4 regions of the Chryseobacterium sp. PTM-20240506 genome follow, and region 3 is predicted to be linked to each of the others. Evidence: riboswitches for the same ligand, from Rfam matches in the RefSeq annotation. Region 3 holds a riboswitch; each other region holds the start of a gene.

Region 1 (4,914 bases), 1.7 Mb from region 3:
GCAGGTATTATTTTTAAAATTTTTCTGTCCATATCTAAGATTCAGTTATTTATATAAAAAGGTAAAGTGAGCCGGAATATTCCCTCCTTCCGTTTTCCATTTAAAATGACCATTTTTATTAAAGCAATAGACAAATCCCGTGGATACATAATTCCTCGCATCGGTAATATAAATATCCTCAGTAATGGGATTTACAGCAATTCCATAAGGAGCCTTGATTGCATCTGCATATTCCTGATCGATAATTTTATCAGAAATCACCTGTTCGGTCTTTACATCAATAATTCCAAAAGTTTTAGTATAAGAATGGGTATTATAATTGAATTCATTTCCATAGTAATAAAGCTTATCATTCACAATGGTCATTTCACTCACTGCGAGATGAAAATCTTTTTTCACAGTTCCGGTTGCTGCATCAACGAGAAATAAACTTGATGGTACATTGTAATAATCTCCTCTTGAGCTTACATACAAATCCCCGTAATTATCCTTTTTAAGGCGGTGAAGGTTGATTGCAACATTTATTTTTTTACTTTCTGTAAATGTATTGAGATCGATCACAGAAACAGTTTTATCATAATTTGGAACCATATACCCTCCTGAATTAGCTACAAAAAGCTGGTTTCCCACAATCTCAATTTCTTCAGGCTGATATCCTACGGTAACTTGTCTTTGAATAGCAAGGGAAGTCGTATCAATCTCCACAACTTTTCCTTTAGGAGAATTAGGATTAATATCAACCGGCCCAGCGTAACTGCTGGCATAGGCTTTTCCATCTTTGAATTTAATGTACCTGCAGTTTTGTAACTGGATTGTTTTGATTCGCTTTGCTGTTTTTGCATCCAGCACCTCGATTTTATTGGATACATTCACCACAACATACAATTTACCTCCGTAAATCTGAATATCATTTCCCACATCGCCTAATTCTTTGACAACATTGGGATTAATTTCTGCATAAATATTCCTTCTGTAGTTTCCTGTTGTATAATCAAAAAAATCAAGTGTGCATTTATTGCTCCCCATATTTCCTTCATTCAAAACATAAAAACCTTTGATTGCAGTATTTTCCGGTTGTGTAAGACCCGTCTCAACTTCTTCTTTCGGAGTGTATTCATCTGTTCTGCATGACAGTAATGAAAACGCAATAAATAAGAACACGTAATAGCTTATTTTTTTCATAATGTATAGCTTACAATAAGTTTAAAATTTCTTCCTGGCATTGGATAGTTCCTTACCACATCATAGTGCTGATTCAAAGTATTATTGACCTCAAAGCTTACCTTGAGCTGGTGAGAATACCAGTTAAACCTTTTCTGAATCGATAAATCGTGTGTATACCAGGGTCTGATGAGATTATATTCAATATTGTTTTGTTGTGCATCATAACGTTTCCCCGTATACATAAAGCTATAATTAAAGCTCCACTCCTTATAATCAGCCATCAAAGTAAAAGTTCCTGAATGCCATGGCACATAAGGAATCTGATCTCCATAATATGACTCCCCTTTTTCAGTAAAATCGCGTGCACTTTGGTAGGTATAGCTCAACAATGGTTTCAATATTACTTTCCCAAGGTCCAGCTCAGCCTGTATATTCACATCTGATCCTATGATATGAACATCTCCAAGATTCGTCATCATCCATCTGAAAAGATTGGTTGTGGGCACTGCAATGATCTTATTTTCCACTTTGTTATAATACCCGTCTGCCTTGAAGTAAATACTTTTCAGAACCTGATGGTTATAAGTCTTCTGATAAGTAAAACCTACGTCATATTGATTGGTAAATTCAGGTTTAAGAAAAACATTCCCGATCATGGTATAGTACAGGTCATTGAAAGTCGGCATTCTAAAAATCCTTTTATAAAATGCTCTCACTGTTAAATTCTTAAAGGCCAGTGGCTGGTAACTCAAAAATGCAGAGGGTGTCCATTCACTCTTATCCGGCGACTTGGAATTACGTTCAACATTCTCCCGAATAAAAGTGCCTAAAACACTTCCAAGAAACTTAAACCGGTTCCATTGGTAAGTGGTTGCAAAAGCAACCAATGAGGTATAACGCGTGGGAAATGAGAAAAGCTTAAGATCGGAATCCAGATTATTATACTGGAAATCAACATTAGCACTAACATCCCAGTTTGGTGTAATTGAGTAAATATTGGAAGATGATAAATATAATTCTCTCTGGATATATGTATTATCCGTTTTTAAAGCCGTTTCAGCTACATTTACCGTATCCATATACCGGGTATAGTCGTAGGCAAATTTAGCTTTGAGCTGAGTCTCAAATTTTGGAAATATTTTTTTCCTTAGGTGAGCCTGAACAAAATAATTTCTATCAAGTAATTTTTGTCCTTTCGGATCAAAACCATTATTCACAATTGCTGAGGGAATCCCACGATCTGAAATATATCCGTAGCCCCGGACATTCCAGTCTCCATTATTCAGATTTCCCTGCAGGCTGGTCTCAAATCTTTTGGCAGTAATATAAGAATCATATCTTGTTGCAATTGTATCATTGGCTATAGTACCATCGGGGTGTTTTTTCTGGTATTTGTATTTATATTGTCCGTCACTCTGTATAAATTCGGAGCTGAAACTTGCGGAAATTTTATCTGAAAGCTTTTGCTCCAATCGAAATGACGGGTTGAAAAGATCGATTGAACTGTTTTTTATTCTAAGTACAAGATTCGTTTTTTTATTTCCGGAAAAATAAGGAGTCTTGGGTTGGAGATAAATTGAGCCGGAAGATCCAAAATCTTTTGCAGGCTGAAAGATCTCACTTTTCTGTCCGTTGTATAATGAAATTTCTCCGATATCATCCAGCGAAAACTTTCCCAGATCGATGACCCCGTTTTGTGCGTTTCCCAATTGAATCCCATCATAGAAAACACCGACATGCTGGCTACCCATGCTTCGGATATTAACCGTTTTCAATCCGCCAATTCCACCGTAATCCTTGATCTGTACTCCCGAAAAATAGCGTAATGCATCGGCTACGGACTGGCTGTTCAACCTTTCCAGCTGTTCTCCTGAAAGAGTTTGAGCGGGAAGAATTTCTTTAAAATCTTTTTTATAAATGGTAACCGGAAGGATCCCTTTTTCCTTTATACTATCTCTTGACTGAGAAAAATAAAGCTGGTTAATTAGCACAAGGATTGTGATAATTATTTTTTTAGTTGTAAAAGTAAATTTCGGTTCCATTAGCTCATTGAGAATAATCTTGACACTAATGGATATAAGAAAGCAGCAATAACATTGTACAGCCATAGCTGCACAGAAGCATTGTTGTCCTTAGCTTTATTCCACGAAAGCATCAAACTTAAATCTTCTGGCAGGTCTTCTGACTTACTCCATTTTTGAAATCCTTCCCATTAAAAACAGTGGATATATACATCAAAAATTTTGGTTTAGAGTTTACAGCAGCGGGTCTGTTCCGGATTTACACCGGATTCCCTTTTAAAAGCCTTTTACAGCTCACCAGATTCCGGCAAAGATAGAAAATTCTTCTTAGAAACAATATTATACTTAATAAAATGATTTTCAACAGAATAAAAACAAACATTCCGTTACATGAGTAACGGAATGTTCATTTGATTTTTATATCCCAAAGTTAATAAACACACTGAATCTGGATTTAGCTTCAATATTTCCACCCGCTAGGTTTGAATAGGCAGGAAGCATCAGTTCACTACCCAGGCTCCATTTACTATAGGAAAGTTCAAAGCCTAATTTTCCATATAAAGCACTTCCGGCAGTATCCGGTAAGGCTTCATCAAATTGCTTATTCCTATCATATACTTCTCCCTGTAATCCGGCTTTCCCGGAAAAGATCATTTTTTTGTCCGCATAAAGCTGATAAAATCCGGTAGCTGCATAGTTCCATTGGTTTCCAAACTGATAATACTTCTTATTTTCACCTTTAACAGTATAATCCGTATTAACAATTACCGCAACTTTGTTCTTTTGGTATTTATAATTCACAACCATCTGATAATCCCAGCTTCCTGTTCCCAATTGGAAACTCGGATTCACTCCCGTAATTCCTTTTTCATCAAATCTTCCTAACGGAACTTTTATTCCTAATCCTCCATTTAATTGGTGAGATGCATCTTTAGAATTGATCAGCTGATAAATACCCATTACATTCAGATCCCCTATTCCATTAATTCTGATGTCTCCCTGCATTGTTTTTTTTTCATGAAACTGAAAAGGGAGACTCACGTAAGCACTCAGCTTTTTCGTAATGGGAACTTTTCCCCATAACTGGATGGTATTGAAGTACTGATCCTGGGTGAGATCATTCACAAAAAGGTTTTCTTTGGCTTTATAATGCTGTGCAAAATATTTTATTCCTATAAATTGAGGATTAAGCAAAGACTCAAATCCTGATGATCCATTTCCTGCAGCACAGCCACAAGCATCACAATCATCATCAAAAAATTTGCTGGGGTTAAAGCTATTTTCAGGAATATACAAACTGTCTCTTATGGGTTCTGCATAGGCTATTTGGCATAAAAATAAACCCAATACTATTAAAAAAATGTTTTTCATGTTTGATTAAAATTTATTCTGAGAATTTTGGGTTGGTAACAAAGTCTTTATCAGATAGAGTTTTCAGGAAAGCAATAATGGACTGCTTCTCCGCATTGTTCATCGTGAGTCCGATATGTCCGTTTTGTTTAAGCAGCGGATCAAGGTTAGGATTGTCCTCTACATTATCCGAGTAAAAATTAAGAACAGCATCCAGGGTATAGAATCTCCCGTCATGCATATAAGGTGCTGTATATTCCACATTCCTTAAGCTGGGTACCCGGAATTTCATCCAATCTACCTGATCCAATGTTACCCTGTAACGCCCGGCATCCTTAAACTGACTATTGTAATACATTCCTGTATTGCGGAAACTTTC
Region 2 (4,914 bases), 130 kb from region 3:
AAAATTAAGAAGAAATTTTAGCTCTTAGATATTGATGTGGGAAAAAACAGTTTTCATTCATTTCAAAGGATCCCTGAACTGCAATATATGGATTTCTAAGAATTTCCCTGGCTACAAAAATAAGATCGGCATCACCCTTCTGTAAAATATCCTCAGCCTGCTCTATTTTTGTGATCAAACCTACTGCTCCCGTCTTCACTTCAGCTTTATTTTTTACCTGTGATGATAAAGGGACCTGATAACCGTCAAAGACAGCAATCTTTGCTCCATGAATATTCCCACCACTTGAAACGTCCACTAAATCCACCTTATGCTGCTTCAGTATTTTTGCAAGCTCTACACTGCTTTCGATATCCCATCCATTTTCAGCATATTCTGTTCCTGAGATTCTCACAAACAATGCAGTATTATCATTCAGTTCCTCGTTTACCGCATCTACTATTTCTATTAAAAATCGTATTCTGTTTTCGAAGCTGCCTCCATATTCATCTGTTCGTATATTCGAAAGCGGAGATAAAAACTGATGAACTAAATATCCATGTGCCCCATGGATCTCTATAATATCAAATCCTGCTTTCACAGCTCTTCTTGCAGCTTCTTTAAAATTCTGAACCTGAGTTTTGATTTCTTCCAGCGTCAGAGCGTGTGGAATTCTTTCTGTAGGATGATAAGGAATCGGGCTAGGTGCCAGGGTTTCCCACCCCTCTTCCACTGGAATTTGAATATTATTCCAGGTAGAGCCTTTTCTTCCGGCATGTGCCAGCTGGATTCCGATTTTACTCTCAGAATTGGAGTGGACAAAGTTGACAATCTGCTGAAGTTTTTCAGCCTGTTCGTCATTCCATATTCCCATACATTTATTAGTGATCCTTCCCCGGGGTTCAACACCCGTTGCTTCAATCATTATCAGTCCGGTACCACCTTGTGATCTGCTTCCGTAATGTACGAAATGAAAGTCATTAGCCATTCCGTTTTCACTTGAATACATACACATAGGTGACATAACCCATCGGTTAGAGAGTTTAATATTTCTGAATTGTATCGGAGTATATAACATTGTCTATTAATTTTTGAATTTTACTAATGAAGAGGAAATAATCCCGGGTTGCCCACGTGATTAAAAAGAACTAATTTTACCTCCCCTTTTTAGGCTCCAATAAATATATGAAAAAAGATATACAGATCGGCTACGAATATTTTAAAAATAGCTCTGAACTGAACGATATAGAAAAAAAACTTTTCGAAAGAGCAAAACAAGCCCGCGAAAATGCTTATGCCCCTTATTCCCAATTTTTGGTCGGGTGCTCCGTATTACTTGAAAACGGAGAAATATTTTCCGGTAACAATCAGGAAAATGCAGCTTTTCCATCCGGACTTTGTGCTGAAAGAACAGCTCTATTCTGGATAGGTGCAAATTTCCCTGAGGAAAAGATCAAAAAGATTTTTATCGTAGGAGGCCCTAAAGAATCTTCTGAAAAAACACCACCGATTCCCCCGTGTGGCGCCTGCAGACAAAGTCTTATTGAATACGAAACAAAACAAAAAGAAAATATTGATCTTTATTTTTCCAGTATGAATGACGAAATCGTTAAGGTAAATTCGATTAAAGATCTATTGCCATTTTACTTTGACTCGACGTTCTTGTAATCGTGAAACTCTCAATTCTGAGGTTCTGGGAATCGTTATTTTTTCTGCAGACCATTGTTTTGATTACAAATTAACAGATACGACTGAGATTTCTTTTTAAAAATTTATCTTTGCAAAAATTTTGGTTTTCAAGCTATTGAAATAATAGGGAATTGGGTGAAAATCCCAGACTGTCCCCGCAACTGTAGATCGCAATTAAAATTTCTATAAGAAACCACTGTGAAAACGGGAAGGTATAGAAATGCGAAAGTCAGGAGACCTGCCAAAATGATAATATCAAAAATATATTGCTTTCGGTGGAAAAGTAAAATAGTATGAAAAAAACCTTAGTACTGCTTTTATCGTTATCTGCTTATTTTCTTTGTCTGGGACAAGAGAAAGCAATCGATACCGTTTATATTTTTGACAACCAGATGAACAAGGTAAAACTTTTTCATAAGGTTACTCCAATTACTCCTCAGGATGCTGAAAAGAATTCCACGAATCTTTCAGAACTTTTACGTTTCCAATCCAGTATTTATATCAAGGAAAACGGACGAGGTGCAGTTTCTTCGCCTTCGTTCAGAGGAACCTCTGCTCCACAGACAGCCTTTGTTTGGAATGGAATCAATATCAATTCGATATTTCTTGGTCAGGGAGACATTAATAATATTCCTCTTTTCGGATATGATGAGATCGGAGTGAAAGCCGGTGGCGGAAGTGTAATATACGGGAGTGGTGCAATCGGCGGGAGTATACATCTCAATAATAATCTGGGTTTCAATAAAAGTTTTAAAGCCTCCCTGTATTCTGAGGGTGGATCATTTGGTACTTTTAATAATTTCGGAACGGCCTCCTACAGCAATGAAAAGCTGAGTTTTAAAGTCTCAGGAAATCATTCGATCAGTCAGAATGATTATAAAGTCGAAGAAAAAAACTATATTAATAGAAACGGCAAATACTTTAACAGTACCTTTAATGTTGGAATCTCCTATAAAATTGCGAGACATCAGACGATCTCATGGCAAAGTCAGTTTTTTGACTCGACACAGAATTATCCGATTTTTGTAGAGAATGGCAACCGTACAAAATACGAGACACAAAGCACCAGAAGCTTACTTTCCTGGGATATTACTAAAAATAAATTTTCAAATAGCTTAAAAGCTGCTTACACAGAAGAAAATTTCCAATATTTTGGCAATTACAATGCTCCGAAGACCAGTGGTTCAACAGGGAAAAATTATATCTTTAAAAATGATTTTAATTATTTCATCGTACCTGAACTTAATGTCAACATCATCACCGAATTCCAGGTAAACAAAGGTGAGGGGTATCAGCCTGATCTCCAAGGTGTAAAAACTGAAGGAATTGGTAATGTAAGTAGAAATGTAGGCTCTTTAGCGGGGTTAATACGATATTTTCCGACGAAAGATCTGCGTTTTGAAGCTGGTGTTAAAAAGGATTTTGTAGAGAATATAAGTTCGCCATTGCTTTACTCATTCTCGGGAAAATGGAGTCCGGTACAATGGTATAATCTTGGAGTAAATGTATCCAGAAATTTCAGATTTCCAACATTCAATGATCTGTATTGGAATCCCGGAGGAAATCCAAACCTAAAACCGGAAAGGTCTTACCAGATGGATATGGACCATGAGTTTAAATGGGGTAATATTAAACTTGCATTAAGTCCGTATTATCTTTATATATCGGATAATATAGTGTGGTTGCCGACAGCTTACGGATATTGGTCCCCAGTTAATATCAATAAAGTGAAGTCTTATGGTTTAGAATCACAGATTACTTTTGATAAACAGCTTAAAGAACACCATTTTAGATTTAATATAGGATATACACTTGCAAAATCCATCAATCAGGAAACTAAAAAGCAAATGATGTATGTCCCTCTCCATAAGGTTTTTGGAAATTTTGATTATCAGTATTCTTTCCTAAAACTTTATGTTCAGGGAGTTTTTAATGGTCTTACATACACTACAACAGATGAAAAAAGAGAAGATGCTATAGATTCTTATTTCGTCATGAACACGGGTGTATCAGCAACGATCTTAAAAAAATATGTCTTAGGTTTTAAAATCAATAATTTAACCAATACTGTTTATGAAACGGTGTCTTATTATCCGATGCCAAAACGTAATTACAGTATTTCCGCAACGATAAATTTTTAATAAAAAATAACATGAAAATAACTAGACTTTTACAACTTTTATTTGCTGTAGTACTACTTTTCAATATTTCCTGTAGTACTGATAGCGATAATACTTTGCCTGTAGTAACTTATGAAAACGGATATTTAATTTCGAACGAAGGAAATTTCGGAAAGCCAAATGCAGAAGTAACTTTCGTTTCAAGAGACTTAACTTTTAGTCAAAACAGCATCTTTTCCAAAAATAATAATGGAAACCAATTGGGTGATGTTTTACAAGCTATGGCATTCAACGGGGATAAAGCGTATCTCTTGTTAAACAACTCAAATAAAATCCAGGTAGTAAATCGATATACTTTTAAAAGTGCAGGTGAAATTACCAATCAAATAGATAATCCCCGTTATGTTGCAGTTGCCAATAATAATATCTATGTAACCAATGATAAATATCAGGGAGCTAAATATGTAAGTATTTATAAAAATTCAGATCTATCTTTTGTTAAGAAAATTACATTCACGGATAACGTTGAAAGAATTGTTGAAGCAGGAGGAAATATTTTTGTTCAAAATGCAAGCTTTGGATTCGGAAACAAAATAACTTACATCAATACTTCGAACAATGATGTACAATCTGTAATTACATTGCCCAATGTAAACATCAACAAAACAATTTCCTATAATGGTAATGTATATGTTATTGCTACAGGAACTACTGACTCTTATATTTATCAAATTTCAAGTACCGGAAGCATTACGAAAACAACAACGTTGACAGGTATTCCTAATGCTACCAATCTTCAGATTGATGGTGGAAGATATTTCTTCTCTTCAGCAAATAAAGTATACTCAATGGTTATGGCGGCAACTACTCCTCCTACAACTCCTATTATTACTGCTGTAGACGGAGGACAATACTATACACTTTACGGTTTCAGTGTTGTAGATGGAAAGATCTTTACGTCTGATGTGAAGAACTTTACTGAAGACAGTGAAGTTACAGTATATACTACTTCAGGATCAAAAATCAAATCCTTTACAACAGGTAAGGGGACTAATGGCGTGTATTTAAATTAAGAAGTTTCTACTTTTTAATAGACTAATAAATTTTATTTTTTTTTCATCATTTG
Region 3 (4,914 bases):
TGCCGAAAAGAATAAAATTCCCAGATTCATTATCCATTCTGCAAAGAAAAAGGTAGAACACGATATTGTAAACCTTGATAAAACCATTGTTAAGCTACAGCAGGAAAAATTTGAAGTTGAAAAGCTTAAAACAGATCTGGCTGAAAGAAAGGAATCGGTAGAAGATAAACGGGATAACCTTCAAAAGCTGAATGAACAACTTCAGCAAAAATTATTCAATTTTCAAAAGCTGTATGAAGAAGAACATCGGAAGCTTCAGTTCGGGAACAAAATCGAATCTTTTATCGAAAGCTACGTTAAGGGAAAATCCAGGAAGGATGTGGTAAAAGATTTCGTGAAGATTTTAGAACAGGAAAAATTCAGAAAAATAGGTGCTGATAAAGATGAAACCAAACGTCTTCAGATTGTAAAAAGAAAGATCACCCAGCAGCTGAAAAAAGAAGAGGTTATTGAAAAAATCGCAGAAACCAACGAAAAAATAGAGGAAAAACGCAAAACCGATCGTGAGATCTGGATGAAAGTGGGACAACGGGTGCGTATTACAGGAAGTACCAGTGTCGGCACGATTGAAAAAATTTCAAGAAATAAAGTGATTGTCAATTATGGAACCTTTAAAACAACCATTGATGCCGATGAGCTTGAAAGAATTTAAAAATTGATTTAATAATAAATGAGAGTGCTTTTAGCACTCTCTTATTCTTTACTCTTTACTCTTTACTCTTCCTTCTTCCCAAAAAATTTCGCCTTACCGAATTTCTATCCTCCTCCAACCTAACAGAATAAATTCCTTTTGTAAAACTTTCTTTAGCAAATAAAGAAGATTTAGGAAGCTATAATTATGTTCCGAAATGCTTTTAATTTATATATTTGAAGTATCAAAAATTTTTCATGATGATTTCCGTAAACAAAGCATTCTATTTATCTGCCTTCAGTTTATTTTCATTAGCCTTCCTAAAAGGGCAGCAAAAAATTCCTTTTGGAGTTGTAAAAGCAGAAGAAGGCTATGCCAATGTACGGGTGGCAAAGGATAATTACAGAAAAATTGTAGACAAAATCAGAATGCGTAAAGGGGATGTTTTTCTTTATGTAAAACCGGCTCCCGGAGAAACAGAATGGCTATGGATCAAATATCCCGATAAGCAGGATACTGAAAAGCCTTTTGTGAGATATGAAAATCTTGATAAGGAAGGTATGGTGAATAAAGACCGTGTAGCCTTTATTGATCAGTTGCCTCAATACACACCTTCCAAATCCAAAAACGGAAGATCCCTCATTTTCACAGATAATAACAACCCCAAAATACCTACCGCTCAAAGGAGTAAAGTAATCATCGATATTTATCCTTCTAATGCCAGCTACCGTAAACAGGAAAAAGATACGGATGGAACGATATTAACCATTGATAAAGTTAAACCCTGGGGAATAAGCAAAGAACTTCCGGAAGGGATGACCGAAATCAAATCGATCCGGGTACAGCAGGTGGGGCGTGGCTCTGTCTTTGTGAGAGAAGCCATCAAAAATATGTTCCAGCCTACTATGGATTTCAATAACATCAGTGTAGCTGCTATTGATAATGATAATATTTTCCTTTATATGGTGAACGGATCAGGTGAAAACAGGTATACCACACTCTGGACAATCAAACAGGGCCGGGTGGCTCATCAGATTATTTTTAAAAATCCGGAATAATTCACCTTACTTCTCTGTATTATCCTTATTTTTGCACCTGAAAAAGTCTTACCACTTATTCATCACAGGAATGGGTTCTGCCTAACGCAGATTAAAAGGGAATCGTGTGAAAATCACGAGCTGTCGCGCAACTGTAAGTAACAAAATGTAGGATCCACTGTGCCATGCATGGGAAGGGATTAAAGATGTTACAAGTCAGGAGACCTGCCTTTTCTTTGAACAAGAAACTTTCGCGGCCTGAAGTTTATTGATCTGATGGATGTTTTCAGGAATATACTAATTCCTAGATTATTCTGTTTATTTCAATAATTTCATCCCGCTTTAATTTAATAATGAAATATGACTACAGAAGAAAGAATTCAAGCATCTGAAACCAGAATCTTTAAAGCGGTTTTCCCCAACACAACCAATCATTACGATACCCTTTTTGGTGGTACAGCGATGCAATTGATGGATGAAGTGGCATTTATTACCGCTACCCGCTTTGCAAGAAAACGAGTGGTAACTGTAAGCAGCGACAAAATTGATTTTAAAAAGCCTATTCCTGCAGGAACTATTGTAGAATTGATAGGAACAGTTTCCCATGTCGGGACTACCAGTATGAAGGTAAACGTAGAAATTTATACAGAACAGATGTATTCGTATGAAAGAGAAAGAGCTATTGTTGGAGATTTCACTTTCGTAGCTATAGACGAATTTAAAAAGCCTGTACAGATACTATAATCAGAAAAAAACGCAAGCCTTCGGCTTGCGTTTTATTTATCTTAAAACTTTTTCTGTTTCTAAACTTTTACTAAGTAAAAACTGGAATGCTTCTCCCATTTCATCAGAAGCCCGGCTGATGGCATTTTCCAGCATATTCCTGATCTGGCTTTCTGTTACCTTAGCTTCTGTCCAGCTTTTTCCTGAAGTATGCGAATTCAGGATAAACGGCATGATCCTGTCTATTGCACAGGCAAAAATAGCATCAGGGGTCTGTTCTTCTTCAAATTCCAGCCACAAATTAAAGAATTCCGAACGCAAAGGTTCATCAAGAATCCCGAAAATTTTCTGGGCAGACAATTTTTCTCTTTCAAATTTGCCCACCATGGCTTTTTCGTCAAATAAAAATGTATCTCCAGCTTCTATTTCTACCAGATCGTGGATAGAAAGAATCCGTATCACCCTTAACAGATCGATATCAGCCCTGTTTTTAGCATAGGGGAAAAGTACCTGTGCTAAAATAATGATCTGCCATGAGTGTTCAGCAGTATTTTCTCTTCTTGAATCATCGGCATTATAATTCCTTCTCTGTACATTTTTTAATGCATCTACAGCAAGAATAAAATCAATTTCCTTTTGTATTTTCATGTTTCCTATTCTTTATAATATTCTTTGATTGGATATCTCTTTGTTTTTATGATCCATTTATTTTTAATCTTTTCGCGTCGGGTTACTTTTACAGATTCATCATTCATGGCATCTTCTTCCAGTTCAAAGACCTTATCAAGTCCTTTTCCGGGCAGCACTCTGTATTCTGTGGTTAAATGCCAGCAACAACCGGATTTAGAAAATGTTATGAGTCTTTTCCTTTTTGGATCTGTCTGAAACATTCCCAGATTTTCGCGGGCAAGATCAGTTAATTCCTCACTGATCACGAATTGCTTTCTTGTCGTATTATAGACATATACGTCATAGGAAGGACCACCATAGCTGCTTTCATTACCATTTCGGATAGCAATATCTTCAAAACCGTCAAAGTTAAAATCTTTAAATATCAGCGGGCTCTGTTCATCATAAAGCTGAATAACATTAACACTAGGTTGTTGATCCTTACCAAGGTAAAAATAAAGATCATCAGAAGTGAACTCCTGTAAAGTCCGCGAGGTCCTTTTATCTTTCAGTATAATTGTACCATTTCCACTACATTTATCAGCATCACAATCCTGAACAGTGATCTCCGCATTATACAATAAGGATCCATCTTTAATTTCAAAATGCTGCTGACCGGAGCAAAAAGATCCTAAAATAATAAAGATGATCAAGATTACAGAACTATTCAAAATTAACTTTTTTGCTCAGTATACAGATGACTGAAAATTTCCATAACAAAAATAAGAATAGCGTTAAGAATGACCATCATTTATCTTCTATTTTAATTGATTTTAGTTTTCTTAAAAAAATAGATAAAATTTATTTAATTGAAAATCAGTTAATTAAATAAAAGTAAATAAAAATTTCACTACTTTGTATTGCATAATACCATTTTAATTACATATCTTTGTAATGTAAAATAAGAATAGGTTCAACTAGCTAGGAACCGGATTCTAAATATAACTAATTAAAACCTTATTAAGATGAATACTGAAAATACCAAAGCGCAAATGCGAAAAGGGATTCTGGAATTCTGTATTTTAAGTCTTATCAATCATCGTGAAATGTATGTTTCCGACCTTATAGATGAACTAAAAAAAGGAAAACTGGATGTAGTAGAAGGCACACTCTACCCTCTTTTAACAAGATTAAAAAATGGTGAGTTTCTCTCTTACAGATGGGAAGAATCAACAGGAGGCCCACCGAGAAAATACTACCAGATTACAGAAAAAGGAAAGTTGTTTTTAGGTGAACTTCTCAATACCTGGAACGAATTAACAGATTCAGTAAACCAAATCACTCAAAAAAATTAAAAAACAAAGCTATGAACAAGACACTCTCAATAGGACTCGCAGGTTTTTCTTTTACAATAGAGGAACACGCATACATAAAGCTAAGCGATTACCTTAATGCACTAAGAAGCTCTCTGGATGCTTCAGAAGCAGATGAGGTAATGCATGACATAGAAATAAGAATGGTTGAAATCTTCAGAGATTCATTAGGAAAAAGAGAAGTTATCAACGATACTGATGTAGAAGGAGTAATTGCACAAATCGGAACACCGGAAAAAATCGAAGAACAGGAAGAAGCATATTATTCAGAGAAAAACTCTAAAAGAACAAGCCACTCAGGCGCAGAATATTCAGACAAAAGACAATTATTCCGTGATCCTGAAAGACAAAAGATCGCCGGTGTGTGTGCAGGTCTGGCCCATTATGTAGGAATGGATATTACTGCCATGAGAGCAATCTGGCTTGGAGTATTTATCCTGGGAATATTTACAGCTGCTATATCCTCTTCACTTATTGCATTACTTTATATTATTCTGTGGATCGTACTTCCCAAAGCAGAAACTGCTGCAGATTTTTTGAA
Region 4 (4,914 bases), 2.4 Mb from region 3:
GGTCTGATCCTACGGTAAATTTGGATATAATTTCCATTATGATTCTTTTTTACCCAAAGCTAATGGATTATTAAACTGTTGTATGAGTACAGTTGAGTACAATTGAATCAGTACAGTTGGTTTTTAATCATTTGTGCGAACACATTTGTACATTTGTTATGAAAAAGATGAAACGCCATGAAGACGTACAGATATGAGATTTTTACCACTGCTATTGAAGATAAAATAAAGACTGGAATGTTAAAGCCCGGCACCCGTCTACCATCTGTGAGAGAGATTAAAGAAAATTATCATCTGAGTACAAGTTCGGTTCAAAGTGGTTATGATCATCTGGTGATGAAAGGATGGGTGAAAAATATTCCCCGCTCCGGTTATTTTGTAGCAGATGATGTTCCACAAATAAGCAGTGAAAACTTACCACTTTACCCGGTCTCAAAAAATGAAGTTTTCAATAAAAATGTTGCTCTGATTTCATCAAGAAATAAGCCCTCCGAATATGCCTCATTTAATTCGGCGGCACCTACGGATCTATTGATTCCGCAAAAGCTCATTTTAAAAAAAATGCAGAAAGTGATCCGCGAAAAAGGGACTTCACTTCTTCGCTACTATCCTGCTAACGGGTCTTTAGAACTAAGAGATCTTATCGCTAAACGTACTTCTCAATATGGATACACATTGCATCCTGAAAAATTAATCATTACTGATGGAGCATTGCAGGCACTTTACATTGCCCTGGCATCTGTGACGAATGCCGGTGACCTCATTGCTGTTGAAAGTCCGTGCGTTTTTTCTGTTTTGGAAGTAATTGCCAATCTGAAACTTAAAGTCATAGAAATTCCTGTCCGGGATAGAAATGGTTTTGATACGGCATATTTAAAAAAGATATGCGCGGATCATGATATCAGATCTCTTGTAGTTACACCTAATTTTCACAATCCTACAGGAATTCTGATGTCGGAAACTGTAAAAAAAGAACTGCTTTCCATTGCGGAAGAATATGAGTTTCCGATTATCGAAAATGATATTTACGGAGACCTTTATTTTGGCAATGAGAGACCTTCGGGGATCGGGAGTTTTGATACCGGTGGTTGGGTAATAACTTTTTCTTCTTTTTCCAAAACATTGGCTCCCGGTATTCGCCTGGGATGGATGCATTCGGGAAAATTCCATGCGGAAGCAGAGAGAACCAGGTTTGCCTTAGGAAGATCTGTTGCTCCGGTATATCAGGAACTGGTCATTAAACTGCTTGAAGACCATAGCTATGATAAACATTTGCGTTCATTTCGTAAACAGCTATATAAGCAGGCCAAAGATGTGTTAGAGATATTAAAAAGCCATTTTCCGGATGGGGCTTATTTTGAAGATCCTCAGGGTGGATACAGCATTTGGGGAAGTTTGCCTGAAGGAGTGGATATGGAGAAATTTTACGCTTATTGCGAACAGCAAAGAATATTATTTACTCCCGGAGAAATTTTTAGCCTTACCGATCAGTTCAGGTACCATTTCAGGATTATTTTTGCAGAACGTATCACATCCCATAGCCTGTTGGCTTTGCAAAATATAGGTGAGAATTTGAAACAGATATTGTGAGTGTTTTTCAGGCTTTTATCTGTTAATTCAGAATCATATTTTCATATTGAGAGCATATGCTTTTCTCAATAATCGTGTTTGTCGGATTTTTTTGCAAGTGATTTTTACATAATCAAGATCATTTTAATTATGATTTTGAAAATTGAAAATATATTTATAATGCCTATTTTCAAAGAATTACGAATTCCTAACTGTTGTTCGTAAATAATTATTTTCGTGTTTCAATAAAATACCTATATTTACCACCAAGGAGTTCATTTATACTTCTTTATCAACCGGAATTGGTTACACTTAGCTGTGAATTAAAAGGGAATCGTGTGTGAATCACGAACTGTCGCGCAACTGTAAGTAACACTCAAAAGGTTTTTATCAATCAGGGTTCACTGTTCTTTTTTTGAATGGGAAGGACGATAAAAATTGTTACAAGTCAGGAGACCTGCCTATTTCGAATTGACGATGCTTTCGCGATCTGAAGCTTATAGTCAGGTATGATACGATGTGATAACAGTGCCCGATATCTTTTTGTGTACATTATCATTTTTAAGAAATGGTTTACAGGTTTTGCTTTTCAGGGCTGTATCATTTCTACAGCTTGCTCGTATTAGTCCCTTTCCATAATTTTCTCTTTTACAAAGTATTGTGAAGTTTTATCAGCACCTTTTATATTGATTTATAAGCATTACAGGCTGATGGCAGCAATCTTTGACCGGATTGTTATTACATGAAAATGTAATGAGGCTGTTCAACCATTCATTAAGGTTTATAGGTCGTTTAATTATTTTAATCATTTAAAGAATAATCTTTCTTTAAATTGTTGGAAGAATGTGAGTTAAAATACATCAAAACGAACAATAATATTAAAGATGAGTAAAAATGTAAGTCTAGAGTCTGCCGGATTACGTTTCCGGGAGACGATGCAAAAAGAAAACCCTCTTCAGATTGTCGGGGCTATCAATGCCAATCATGCATTGCTGGCGCAGCAAGCAGGATTCAATGCTATTTATCTTTCCGGAGGAGGAGTTGCTGCAGGATCGTTGGGAATTCCGGATCTGGGAATTACGACCCTTGAGGATGTTCTGATCGATATTCAACGAATAACCAATGTATGTGATTTACCTCTATTGGTGGATGTAGATACGGGGTTTGGTCCTTCGGCATTCAACGTAGCAAGAACTGTAAAATCATTAATTAAAGCCGGAGCAGGTGCTTTGCATATTGAAGACCAGGTGGGAGCGAAACGTTGTGGGCACCGTCCAGGTAAAGAAGTGGTAAGCAAAGAGGAAATGGTAGACCGTTTGAAGGCTGCTGTTGATGCTCGGACGGATGAAAATTTTGTGATCGGGGCACGTACTGATGCTTTTGCCAATGAAGGGCTTGAAAAAACATTGGAAAGGGCTGTTGCCTATAAAGAAGCCGGAGCAGATTTCATCTTTGCGGAGGCTGTTCCTGATTTAAGCTATTATCAAAAGTTTGTAGACGCTACAGGTATTCCTGTACTGGCCAATATTACAGAATTCGGAATGATTAAAATGTATACTGCTGATGAACTGAAAGATGCGGGAGTCGGTTTGATTTTATATCCCCTTTCTGCTTTCCGGGCGGCAAATAAGGCAGCACTGAATGTTTACGAGCATATCCGGAAAGATGGAACCCAGGCTCATGTAATTGATACCATGCAGACCCGGGAAGAGCTTTACAAAAGTATTGGATACCATGATTACGAACAAAAATTAGATAACCTATTTAAACAGAACAAGAATGTCAATGAATAACGAACCAACATTTAAGCCTAAGAAAAGTGTAGCGCTTTCCGGGGTTGCCGCAGGTAATACTGCACTTTGCAGTGTAGGAAAAAGTGGAAATGATCTCCATTACAGAGGTTATGACATTTTGGACCTCGCAGAAAAAGCAGAATTTGAGGAGGTAGCCTATCTTCTTATTTACGGACAGCTACCAACAGGAGCCCAGTTAAAAAACTATAAAGCCAAATTGAAATCACTGAGAGGATTACCACATTCTGTAAGAAATATCCTGAAAAGTATTCCTGCAGCTGCCCATCCGATGGATGTAATGCGCTCCATGGTTTCAGCAATTGGAAGTATTCAGCCTGAAAAAGACGATCATAATGTGGCGGGAGCAAGGGATATTGCAGACAAATTACTGGCATCATTCAGTTCCGGACTTTTGTATTGGTATCATTATACGCATAACGGAAAAGAGATTGATGTAGAAACTGATGATGATACTATTGGGGGCCATTTTCTTCACCTGTTGCATGGTAAAAAAGCACCCGATTCCTGGGTGAAGGCAATGGAAATCTCTCTTAATCTGTATGCAGAGCATGAATTTAACGCTTCCACTTTTACTGCGCGTGTTATTGCGGGAACCTCTTCAGATTTTTATTCCTGTATAACGGGAGCTATCGGCGCTTTAAGAGGTCCTAAACATGGTGGGGCGAATGAAGTGGCTTTCGAAATTCAGAGTCGTTATAATTCCCCGGATGAAGCGGAAGAGGATATCAGAAGGCGTATTGGTAACAAAGAAGTAATTATTGGATTTGGACATCCGGTGTACACTATATCGGATCCGCGAAACGTAGTGATAAAAAAAGTAGCGAAAGAACTTTCCGAAGAGGCAGGAGATATGTTGCTTTATCATATTGCTGAAAGGCTGGAAACCATAATGTGGGAAGAAAAGAAAATGTTCCCTAACCTGGATTGGTTCTCAGCGGTTTCGTATCATCTGATGGGAGTACCAACCCTTATGTTCACTCCGTTATTTGTTATTTCAAGAGTCACCGGATGGAGTGCCCACATCATTGAACAAAGGCAGGATGGCAAAATTATCCGTCCAAGTGCCAATTACACCGGGCCTGAAAATAAAGAATTTGTTCCTATCACAAGCAGATAATACAATCAATTTAAAATATAAACTAATTAAACTTAAAACAAAAAGATGTCATCACACATTTCAAATGAAAGACCACAACCGGATCAGGTATTAACAGATATTGCAGATTACGTATTGAACTTCGAAATTAAAAACGACCTGGCCTGGAAAACGGCCCACTACTGCCTTTTAGATACTATTGGATGTGGATTGGAAGCTTTAACTTATCCTGCATGTACGAAATTATTGGGACCTATTGTAAAAGGAACTGTTGTTCCGAATGGTGCAAAAGTGCCGGGAACTCAGTTTCAACTGGATCCGGTTCAGGCGGCTTTCAATATTGGAGCTATTATTCGTTGGCTGGATTTTAATGATACATGGCTAGCTGCAGAATGGGGACATCCTTCTGATAACTTAGGAGGAATTTTAGCAACC

The links. A riboswitch is a leader RNA that binds a small molecule or an ion and turns the genes downstream of it on or off. The one in region 3 is predicted to bind cobalamin.
Region 1: another riboswitch for cobalamin. It lies ahead of ACNFU2_RS15895 (TonB-dependent receptor plug domain-containing protein); the one in region 3 lies ahead of ACNFU2_RS08235 (acyl-CoA thioesterase).
Region 2: another riboswitch for cobalamin. It lies ahead of ACNFU2_RS08750 (TonB-dependent receptor plug domain-containing protein); the one in region 3 lies ahead of ACNFU2_RS08235 (acyl-CoA thioesterase).
Region 4: another riboswitch for cobalamin. It lies ahead of prpB (methylisocitrate lyase); the one in region 3 lies ahead of ACNFU2_RS08235 (acyl-CoA thioesterase).

The regions. Positions count from the first base shown of each region.
Region 1 covers NZ_CP182581.1:3,576,369-3,581,282, reverse strand. The annotation lists gene ACNFU2_RS15905 (cell surface protein) at 1-32, opposite strand, end outside; gene ACNFU2_RS15900 (YncE family protein) at 46-1,182, opposite strand; gene ACNFU2_RS15895 (TonB-dependent receptor plug domain-containing protein) at 1,179-3,206, opposite strand; cobalamin riboswitch at 3,318-3,502, opposite strand; gene ACNFU2_RS15890 (transporter) at 3,603-4,556, opposite strand; gene ACNFU2_RS15885 (cytochrome-c peroxidase) at 4,570-4,914, opposite strand, start outside.
Region 2 covers NZ_CP182581.1:1,999,607-2,004,520, forward strand. The annotation lists gene namA (NADPH dehydrogenase NamA) at 5-1,057, opposite strand; gene ACNFU2_RS08745 (cytidine deaminase) at 1,165-1,647, shown strand; cobalamin riboswitch at 1,753-1,929, shown strand; gene ACNFU2_RS08750 (TonB-dependent receptor plug domain-containing protein) at 1,962-3,809, shown strand; gene ACNFU2_RS08755 (hypothetical protein) at 3,821-4,861, shown strand.
Region 3 covers NZ_CP182581.1:1,874,415-1,879,328, forward strand. The annotation lists gene ACNFU2_RS08225 (endonuclease MutS2) at 1-652, shown strand, start outside; gene ACNFU2_RS08230 (hypothetical protein) at 889-1,689, shown strand; cobalamin riboswitch at 1,745-1,916, shown strand; gene ACNFU2_RS08235 (acyl-CoA thioesterase) at 2,029-2,412, shown strand; gene ACNFU2_RS08240 (HD domain-containing protein) at 2,449-3,039, opposite strand; gene ACNFU2_RS08245 (FG-GAP repeat protein) at 3,045-3,731, opposite strand; gene ACNFU2_RS08250 (PadR family transcriptional regulator) at 4,026-4,355, shown strand; gene ACNFU2_RS08255 (PspC domain-containing protein) at 4,367-4,914, shown strand, end outside.
Region 4 covers NZ_CP182581.1:4,385,374-4,390,287, forward strand. The annotation lists gene ACNFU2_RS19715 (hypothetical protein) at 1-37, opposite strand, end outside; gene ACNFU2_RS19720 (PLP-dependent aminotransferase family protein) at 178-1,590, shown strand; cobalamin riboswitch at 1,856-2,049, shown strand; gene prpB (methylisocitrate lyase) at 2,454-3,362, shown strand; gene prpC (bifunctional 2-methylcitrate synthase/citrate synthase) at 3,355-4,500, shown strand; gene ACNFU2_RS19735 (bifunctional 2-methylcitrate dehydratase/aconitate hydratase) at 4,546-4,914, shown strand, end outside.